2 regions of the Nonomuraea sp. NPDC049607 genome follow, and region 2 is predicted to be linked to the other one. Evidence: riboswitches for the same ligand, from Rfam matches in the RefSeq annotation. Region 2 holds a riboswitch; the other holds the start of a gene.
What was found. A riboswitch is a leader RNA that binds a small molecule or an ion and turns the genes downstream of it on or off. The one in region 2 is predicted to bind glycine.
Positions count from the first base shown of each region.

Region 1 (4,402 bases), on a different contig from region 2:
CCAGAGCACCACGACCACGGTCAGCACCACCGTGACCGGCGGCTCGGCGCAGTCGATCACCCTGCGGACCGGCACCCTGCCGGCCGGCGTGACCGCCTCGTTCAGCCCGGCCACGATCACCGCCGGTCAGAGCTCCACGCTGACGATCAGCACCTCGGCGAGCAGCCCGCAGGGCAGCCACTCCATCGCGATCACGGCCGACGGCACCGACGTCGACCGGCAGGCCACCTACAACCTGCAGATCGGGCAGAGCTCGCCGAACGACTACTCCTTCGGCGTGACCCCGTCGTCGGCCTCGGTCCAGGCCGGTCAGTCGGCCACCGCCACGGTCAGCACGCAGGTCACCGCCGGTCAGGCGCAGAGCATCGCCCTGTCGGCGAGCAACGTACCCTCGGGCGTGACGGTCAGCTTCAGCCCGTCCACGATCACCGCCGGGCAGTCGTCCACGGTGACGTTCGCGACCACGAGCGGTGTGACGCCCAGCACGTACACGATCAGCCTGAACGCCGACGGCGCGAGCGCCGACCACTCGGCCTCCTTCAGCCTGACGGTGGGCGGCGGCCAGGGCACCACGTGGCAGACCTACACGGCCTACACGGCCGGGCAGACCGTCACCTACCAGGGCGTCAGCTACCGCTGCCTCCAGGCGCACACCAGCCTGCCGGGCTGGGAGCCGCCCAACACCCCTGCCCTCTGGCAGCCGGTCTAAGTCGCACGACCTGGGCGGCCACGCCGGGGTGGCCGCCCAGCCCCCTTGAGCCCCTTCAGGAGCCACAGATCGTGAACGCCATGCTCAGGTTGGGCGCCGCGGCCACCGCCGCGCTGGCCCTGACCCTCACCTCGCCGGCCGGACCGGCCGGCGCCGCCGCCGACCCCCCGCCTGACATCCCCGTCTCGAACGTCACGGCGCATCTGAGCCAGTTGCAGTCCATCGCCACGAGCAACGGCGGCAACCGCGCCTCGGGCAGGCCGGGCTTCACCGCCTCGATCAACTACATCAAGGGCAAGCTCGACGCGGCCGGGTTCACCACCCGGGTGCAGAGCTTCAGCGGCGGCAGCAACCTGATCGCCGACTGGCCGGGCGGCCCGGCCAACCAGACCGTGATGCTCGGCGCCCACCTCGACAGCGTCGCGGCCGGCCCCGGGATCAACGACAACGGTTCCGGCTCGGCCGCGCTCCTGGAGAACGCCCTCACCCTCGCCGCCCGCCGGCCCACGCTCACCAAGCACGTGCGGTTCGGCTGGTGGGGCGCCGAAGAGGCGGGCATGGTCGGGTCCAGGTACTACGTGCAGAACGGCGGCGCGAGCGGCGTCGAGGTGTACCTGAACTTCGACATGATCGCCTCGACCAACGCCGGTTACTTCGTCTACGACGACGACGCGGCGATCCAGCGGACCTTCAACGACTACTTCGCCACCATCGGCCTGCAGACCGAGGGTGACAGGGAAGGCGACGGCCGCAGCGACCACGCCTCCTTCAAGAGCGCCGGTGTCCGGGTCGGCGGCCTGGCCACGGGGGCCGGGGCGGTCAAGAGCTCGGCGCAGGCCGCCAAGTGGGGCGGCTCGGCCGGGCAGGCGTTCGACCGCTGCTACCACAGCGCGTGCGACAGCTACCCGAGCGCCATCAACACCACGGCGCTCGACCGCAACTCCGACGCCATCGCGTACGCCATATGGAAGCTCGCCGTGGGCACCAGCACGCCCACGGAGAACGACTACTCGATCTCGGTGACCCCGTCGTCGGCATCGGTCCAGGCCGGTCAGTCGGCTACCGCGGCGGTCAGTACCCAGGTCACGTCCGGCCAGGCGCAGAGCGTCGCGCTCTCCGCCGGGAACGTGCCGAGCGGGGTCACCGTCTCCTTCAGCCCGTCCACGATCCAGGCGGGCCAGTCGTCCACCGTCACGGTCGCCACCACCGGCGGCGCCGCGGCGGGGACGTACACCATAGGGATCAACGGCGACGGGGCGACGGCGGACCACTCCGCCTCCTTCACCCTGACCGTCGGAGGGGACGGCCAGGGCACCACCTGGACGGCTTACAAGTCGTACACGGCCGGAGACGTCGTCACTTACCAGGGGGTCAGCTACCGCTGCCTCCAGGCGCACACCAGCCTGCCGGGCTGGGAGCCGCCGAACGTGCCCGCCCTCTGGGCGCGCGCCTGATCCCCACGCGGGCCGGTTCGCGCCGGCCCGCGTCCAGGCTGCCGCGTGCGAGCTGACCTGCCATGACCGGCTCGCGCGCGGCCACCAACGCGGCCGCGGCCCCGCCTCTCCGGGGCCGCGGCCGCTTTTCGCTGCGTGCGGTGTGCCGGCGAGATCCAGGGGCGAAGCGCGACAACACCCCCATGTCGGCACTAGGCTGACGGACATCACCGGCGAAACCGTGCGGGAGAGCACTCTGACATCCGGTCAGGGTCCCTGAAGGAGCAAGCCCTCCCCGCGAACCTCTCAAGGCAAAGGACCGCGCGGCAGCCCTGTAAGGCGTTCTTACGGGGAGGTGACCTCTGGAAAGCAGGCCCTGGGGGCCTCGCCGAAGGTGAAAGTCCGGTAAAACTCGGGCGAAGCTCTCAGGCATCCATGACAGAGGGGGAGGATGCTGGCATCCAATCCTGTCCTGAGGTGCGACAAATGTCCCGACCTACGCCGCTACGAGACGTCCACGAGGCCCTAGGCGCCACGCTGACCGACTTCGCCGGGTGGCTCATGCCGCTCCGGTACGGCAGCGAGTCGGCGGAGCACAAAGCCGTACGCGAGGCGGCCGGGCTGTTCGACCTCTCGCACATGGGTGAGATCTTCCTGACCGGTCCGCAGGCCGCAGACGCCCTCGACTACGCGCTGGTCGGCCACCTGTCGGCGCTCGCGCCCGGCCGGGCCAGGTACACGATGATCGTGGACGAGCGCGGCGGGGTGCTCGACGACCTGATCGTCTACCGGCTGGCGGACGAGGAGTTCATGGTGGTGGCCAACGCCTCGAACTCCGACAAGGTCCTAGAAGAGCTGAAAAATCGTACGAAGTCGTATGACGCGGTGGTCGATGACCGCTCCCAGCAGTACGCCCTCATCGCCATCCAGGGCCCGAGGGCCCAGGAGATCCTGGCCACGCTCACCGACGCCGACCTCGACGGCCTCAAGTACTACGCGGGCCTGCCCGGCCAGGTCGACGGCCGCCAGGCGCTCATCGCCCGTACCGGCTACACCGGCGAGGACGGCTTCGAGCTGTTCGTCGCCAACCAGGACGCCGTGCCGCTCTGGCGCGCCCTGGAGGCGGCCGGCGAGCCGCACGGGCTCAAGGCCGCCGGTCTGTCCAGCCGCGACACCCTCAGGCTGGAGGCCGGCATGCCGCTCTACGGCAACGAGCTGAGCTCCGACCTGACCCCGTTCGACGCGGGGCTGGGCAGAGTGGTGAAATTCGACAAGCCCGGTGACTTCGTCGGCCGGGCGGCGCTGGAGGCGGTCAAGGACGACCAGCCCCGCCGCCGCCTCGTCGGCCTGGTCGCCCAGGGCCGCCGGGTGCCGCGTCACGGCTACCCGGTCACCCGCGACGGCGCCGTCGTCGGCGAGGTCACCAGCGGTGCGCCCTCCCAGACCCTGGGGAAGCCCATCGCGATGGCCTACGTGGACGCCGGGGTCGACACAGGTCTGGCCGTGGACATCCGGGGCAGCCAAGAACCTATGGACCTGGTCGAGCTGCCCTTCTACAGGAGGAACAAGTGAGCAACATCCCTGACGACCTGAACTACACCAAGGAGCACGAGTGGGTGTCGGGCGTGGACGACGGCATCACCGTGACCGTCGGCATCACGGCCTTCGCCGCCGAGGCTCTTGGTGACGTCGTCTTCGTGCAGCTCCCCGAGGTCGGTTCGACCGTCGAGACGGGTGACTCGGTCGGCGAGGTCGAGTCCACCAAGTCGGTGAGCGAGATCTACTCGCCCGTCGGCGGCGAGATCGTCGAGGTGAACCAGGCCGTGGTCGACGACCCGTCCCTGGCCAACAGCGACCCGTACGGCGACGGCTGGATGTTCCGCGTGCGCATGGAAGGCGACGCGGAGGACCTGCTGTCCGCCGAGGAGTACACCGCGCTCACCTCAGGCGAGTCCTGACACCAACGCCGGGGCCCGCGGCGGGCCCCGGCACTTCCTGAACTGAAGGGCGCCCATCAATGGCGATCAGCGTCTTCGACCTCTTCAAGATCGGCATCGGACCGTCCAGCTCCCACACCGGCGGCCCGATGGCCGCCGCGCACAAGTTCGCCCGTGGTCTGCATGACGACGGCCTGCTCCCCCGCGTGGCCCGCGTCGAGGTCATCCTGTACGGCTCGCTCGGCCTGACCGGCAAGGGCCACGGCAGCGACAAGGCGGTGCTGCTGGGCCTGTCCGGCGAGAAGCCCGAGCTGGTCGACGTC
Region 1 is NZ_JBFAOV010000007.1:16,852-21,253, forward strand. Features, by position in the region: gene AB0J97_RS15890 (M4 family metallopeptidase) at 1-709, shown strand, start outside; gene AB0J97_RS15895 (M28 family peptidase) at 790-2,163, shown strand; glycine riboswitch at 2,377-2,474, shown strand; glycine riboswitch at 2,495-2,594, shown strand; gene gcvT (glycine cleavage system aminomethyltransferase GcvT) at 2,629-3,714, shown strand; gene gcvH (glycine cleavage system protein GcvH) at 3,711-4,100, shown strand; gene AB0J97_RS15910 (L-serine ammonia-lyase) at 4,160-4,402, shown strand, end outside.
Region 1: it holds a riboswitch for glycine, as region 2 does, so the genes downstream of both, gcvT (glycine cleavage system aminomethyltransferase GcvT) here and gcvP (aminomethyl-transferring glycine dehydrogenase) in region 2, are expected to answer to the same signal.

Region 2 (4,402 bases):
CGCCGGGGACACCACATCGACGATCTCGGTCGCGGGAATCGAGGCGTACGAGGCTGAGACAGGCGACATGCTCCTGGCCGAACGGGCGCTGGTCGAACAGCTCCCGCCCGGCACGGCGTTGCTCTCGGTGACCAGGGGGCCCAACCAGGGGAGCCGGTTCCGGCTCGACAAGGACCTCACCACGACCGGGCGCCACCCGGAGAGCGACATCTTCCTCGACGACATCACCGTCTCCCGCCGCCACGTCGAGTTCTACCGCCACCGCGGCGGCCAGTTCTCCGTGCGCGACGTCGGCAGCCTCAACGGCACCTACGTCAACCGAGAGCGCATCGAGGAGGTCCCCCTGCACTCCGGAGACGAGGTGCAGATCGGCAAGTTCCGCCTCGTCTTCCTGATGAGGGTCAACGCCGGCGCATGAGCTCACAGGCGGCACGCTCGCACATGAGCATCGGGGAGGTGCTCGCCCTGCTGCAGGGCGAGTTCCCCGACGTCACCGTGTCCAAGATCCGTTTCCTGGAGGGTGAGGGGCTCATCGAGCCCGAGCGCAGCCCCTCGGGCTACCGCAAGTTCACCCACCTCCACGTCGAGCAACTGCGTTTCATCCTGACCGAGCAGCGTGACCACTACCTGCCGCTGCGGGTGATCAAGGACAGGATGGCGGAGAGCTTCGGCCTTCCGCGCGCGGTGCAGCAGACGCAGGAGATCCGGTTCGACCGGGCCGAGCTGCTGGAAGCCGCCGGCATCGACGAGGAGACCCTCGCCGAGCTGGAGGACTACGGCCTGCTCGCCCCCGTGGCCAGGCGCTACGACGAGGAGGCGCTGAAGGTCGCGCGCAGCGTCGGCGCCCTGGCCCGCTTCGGCCTGCACGCCCGCCACCTGCGCGCGGTCAAGGCCGCCGCCGAGCGGGAGTGCGGCCTGGTCGAGCAGACCGTCGCGCCCATACTCAAGCGGCGCGCCCCCGGAGCCATCGGCGAGGCCGACGAGGCGGCCAGGGAGCTGTCCCAGCTCCTGCTCGACCTGCACGCCTCTCTGGTGCGCAGCGGGGTCAGGTCTGTCCTGGGCCGCTGAGGGCACAGAGCTGGAAGGCCGGGGCACATTCCAGGCCTGCCGGGTGTTACGTTGAAATGCATAAGCGTGTAGCAGAAGCGACCCAGTCAACAGCTGTGCCGGGCGACCGGCCGGTCGAATACGGAGCAGCCCGTGTTGCAGATGGAGGTCGTGGGCGTTCGAGTTGAGATGCCCACAAATCAGCCGATCGTCTTGCTCAAGGAGGCACACGGGGAACGGTTCCTTCCGATCTGGATCGGCATGACCGAGGCGACCGCGATCGCCCTGGCGCAGGCCGAGGAGCCGCCGCCCCGGCCGCTCACTCACGACCTGTTCAGGGACGTGCTGAGCGCGCTCGGCGTCGGGCTGCGCGCGGTCAACATCGTGGCCCTGCGTGACGGTATCTTCTTCGCCGACCTTGTGTTCTCCAACGGCGTGGAGGTGAGCGCCAGGCCGTCCGACTCGATCGCCTTGGCCCTGCGCACCGGCGCCCGCATCTTCGCCAGCGAAGAGGTGGTCCAGGAGGCCGGTGTGATCATCCCGGACGACCAGGAGGACGAGGTGGAGAAGTTCAGGGAGTTCCTTGACACGATCACTCCCGAGGACTTCGGCAGGGCGGGGTAGGTATTTCAGTGCATTTACGCTTCACGACGCGCCGAGCCGGATCGTTGACTGAGCATGGTCACGGTCCTACGGTGCAAGTGAAACCCGTGGTCGCCCTTTACGAACCCCCAGATCAGGCCGCGGGATGAGAGAAAGCCGGAGGTCCGCGTGGCGGTCAGCAGCGGCGAGGGAAAGACGGCCGGCCAGGAAGATCCGGTGCGGCGCGAGAGCGCGCGGCAGCGTGCCGGAGAGCAGGGCCTGCTCTTCGACGAGCAGCCCACGACGCTGCCCGCCGACATCGGATACCGCGGGCCCACGGCCTGCTCGGCGGCCGGCATCACCTACAGGCAGCTCGACTACTGGGCGCGTACCGGCCTGGTGGAGCCCACGATAAGAGCCGCGCACGGCTCGGGTTCGCAGCGGCTCTACAGCTTCCGCGACATCCTGGTGCTCAAGGTCGTCAAGCGGCTGCTCGACACGGGCGTGTCGTTGCAGCAGATCCGCACCGCGGTGCAGCACCTGCGTGACCGCGGGGTCGCCGACCTCGCGCAGATCACGCTCATGAGCGACGGAGTCAGCGTCTACGAGTGCACCTCGGCCGACGAGGTGATCGATCTCCTCCAGGGCGGGCAGGGCGTGTTCGGCATCGCGCTCGGCCGGGTCTGGCGCGAGGTCGAGGGCTCCCTCGCGGAGCTGCCGGGGGAACGGGCGGCGGTCGAGGACAGCGTCCCGGCCGACCATCCCACTGACGAGCTCGCCAAGCGGCGTCGCGCACGCCGCACGGGGTGAGCTGAACCGCTGAACACACCGTAGTAATCTAGGACAGAGTAAGGCTGACGACCCCGTGCGGGAGAGTCCCTGGGCCTCGGTCCTGGGGCGCCGAAGGAGCAACCCTCCCCGGAATCTCTCAGGCATCCCGTACCGCTCGGGCGAGGCAACTCTGGAAAGCAGGTGCGTCCGCCAGGCGCACCTCACCGACGGTGCAAGCCCCACGGCGGGGTGAAGCTCTCAGGTCGCGATGACGTCGCGCTGACAGAGGGGGAGATCCGGCACTCGCCCGCGCCCCGGCGCCGGTCTCCACGCCTCAGGAGGCAACCTCCATGACCGACCTGTCCGCTCCGCCGTTCTCGTCCCGGCACATCGGCCCATCGGAGTCCGAGCAGCAGCGCATGCTCGAGGCCGTGGGCTTCGAGTCCGTCGGCGATCTGGTGGCCGTGGCCGTCCCCGAGGCCATCAGGGCCAAGGACCGGCTCCAGCTCCCGCCCGCCGCGAGCGAGACCGAGGCCATCGCCGAGCTGCGCGAGCTGGCCTCCCGCAACCGGGTGCTGACCTCCATGATCGGACTGGGCTACTACGACACCGTCACGCCCGCCGTCATCCGGCGCAACCTGCTGGAGAACCCGGGCTGGTACACCGCCTACACGCCGTACCAGCCGGAGATCTCGCAGGGCCGCCTGGAGGCGCTGCTGAACTTCCAGACGGTCGTCTCCGACCTGACCGGCCTCGACGTCGCCGGCGCCTCCCTGCTGGACGAGAGCACCGCCGCGGCCGAGGCCATGACGCTGGCCCGCCGGGCGGGCAGGTCCAAGAGCGACGTGTTCGTCGTCGACGCCGACACGCTGCCCCAGACCAAGGCCGTGCTGGCCACCCGCGCCGAGCCGCTCGGCATCACGCTGGTCGAGCACGACCTCGACGGCGACCTGCCCGAGTGCTTCGGCGTGCTGGTGCAGTACCCGGGCGCCTCGGGCCGCCTGCGCGACTTCCGCGACGTGGCCGCCAGGGCGCACGAGGCGGGCGCGCTCGTCGTGGCCGCCGCCGACCTGCTGGCCCTCACGCTCGTGGCCGCCCCCGGCGAGCTGGGCGCCGACATCGCCGTCGGCTCCTCCCAGCGCTTCGGCGTCTCCTTCGGCTTCGGCGGGCCGCACGCGGCCTACATGTCCGTACGCGAGGGCCTGCAGCGGCAGATGCCCGGCCGCCTGGTCGGCGTGTCGGTCGACGTCGACGGCGACCCCGCCTACCGGCTGGCCCTGCAGACCCGCGAGCAGCACATCCGCCGCGAGAAGGCCACCAGCAACATCTGCACCGCCCAGGTCCTGCTGGCCGTGATCGCCGGCATGTACGCCGTCTACCACGGCCCCGAGGGCCTGCGCCGGATCGCCCGGCGGGTGCACCGGCACGCCGTCGCGCTGGCCGGCGGGCTGCGCGAGGCCGGCCTGGAGGTCGTGCACGGAGAGTTCTTCGACACCGTGCTCGTCCGCGTGCCCGGCCGGGCCGCCGAGGTGGTCGCCGCCGCCGCCGAGCGGGGCGTCAACCTGTGGCAGGCCGGTGACGACCACGTCTCCGTCGCCTGTGACGAGAAGACCGGCGCGGCCGAGCTGGTCAAGGTGTGGGCCGCCTTCGGCGTCGAGCGCGCGGACGCGGACGTGGACCTGGCGGCCGACGCGCTGCCGGCCGACCTGGTGCGCGAGTCGGACTTCCTGACCCACCCGGTCTTCCACAGCCACCGCTCCGAGACCGCGATGCTGCGCTACCTGCGCAGGCTCCAGGACAAGGACATCGCGCTCGACCGTTCGATGATCCCGCTCGGCTCCTGCACGATGAAGCTGAACGCGACCACCGAGATGGAGCCGATCACCTGGCCGGAGTTCGCGGGCGTGCACCCGTACGCGCCGGAGGCCCAGACCGAGGGCTACCGGGACCTCATCGGCACGCTGGAGGGCTGGCTGGCCGAGGTGACCGGCTACGACGCGGT
Region 2 is NZ_JBFAOV010000006.1:193,097-197,498, forward strand. Features, by position in the region: gene AB0J97_RS14720 (FHA domain-containing protein) at 1-418, shown strand, start outside; gene AB0J97_RS14725 (MerR family transcriptional regulator) at 442-1,068, shown strand; gene AB0J97_RS14730 (bifunctional nuclease family protein) at 1,201-1,671, shown strand; gene AB0J97_RS14735 (MerR family transcriptional regulator) at 1,819-2,439, shown strand; glycine riboswitch at 2,488-2,584, shown strand; gene gcvP (aminomethyl-transferring glycine dehydrogenase) at 2,751-4,402, shown strand, end outside.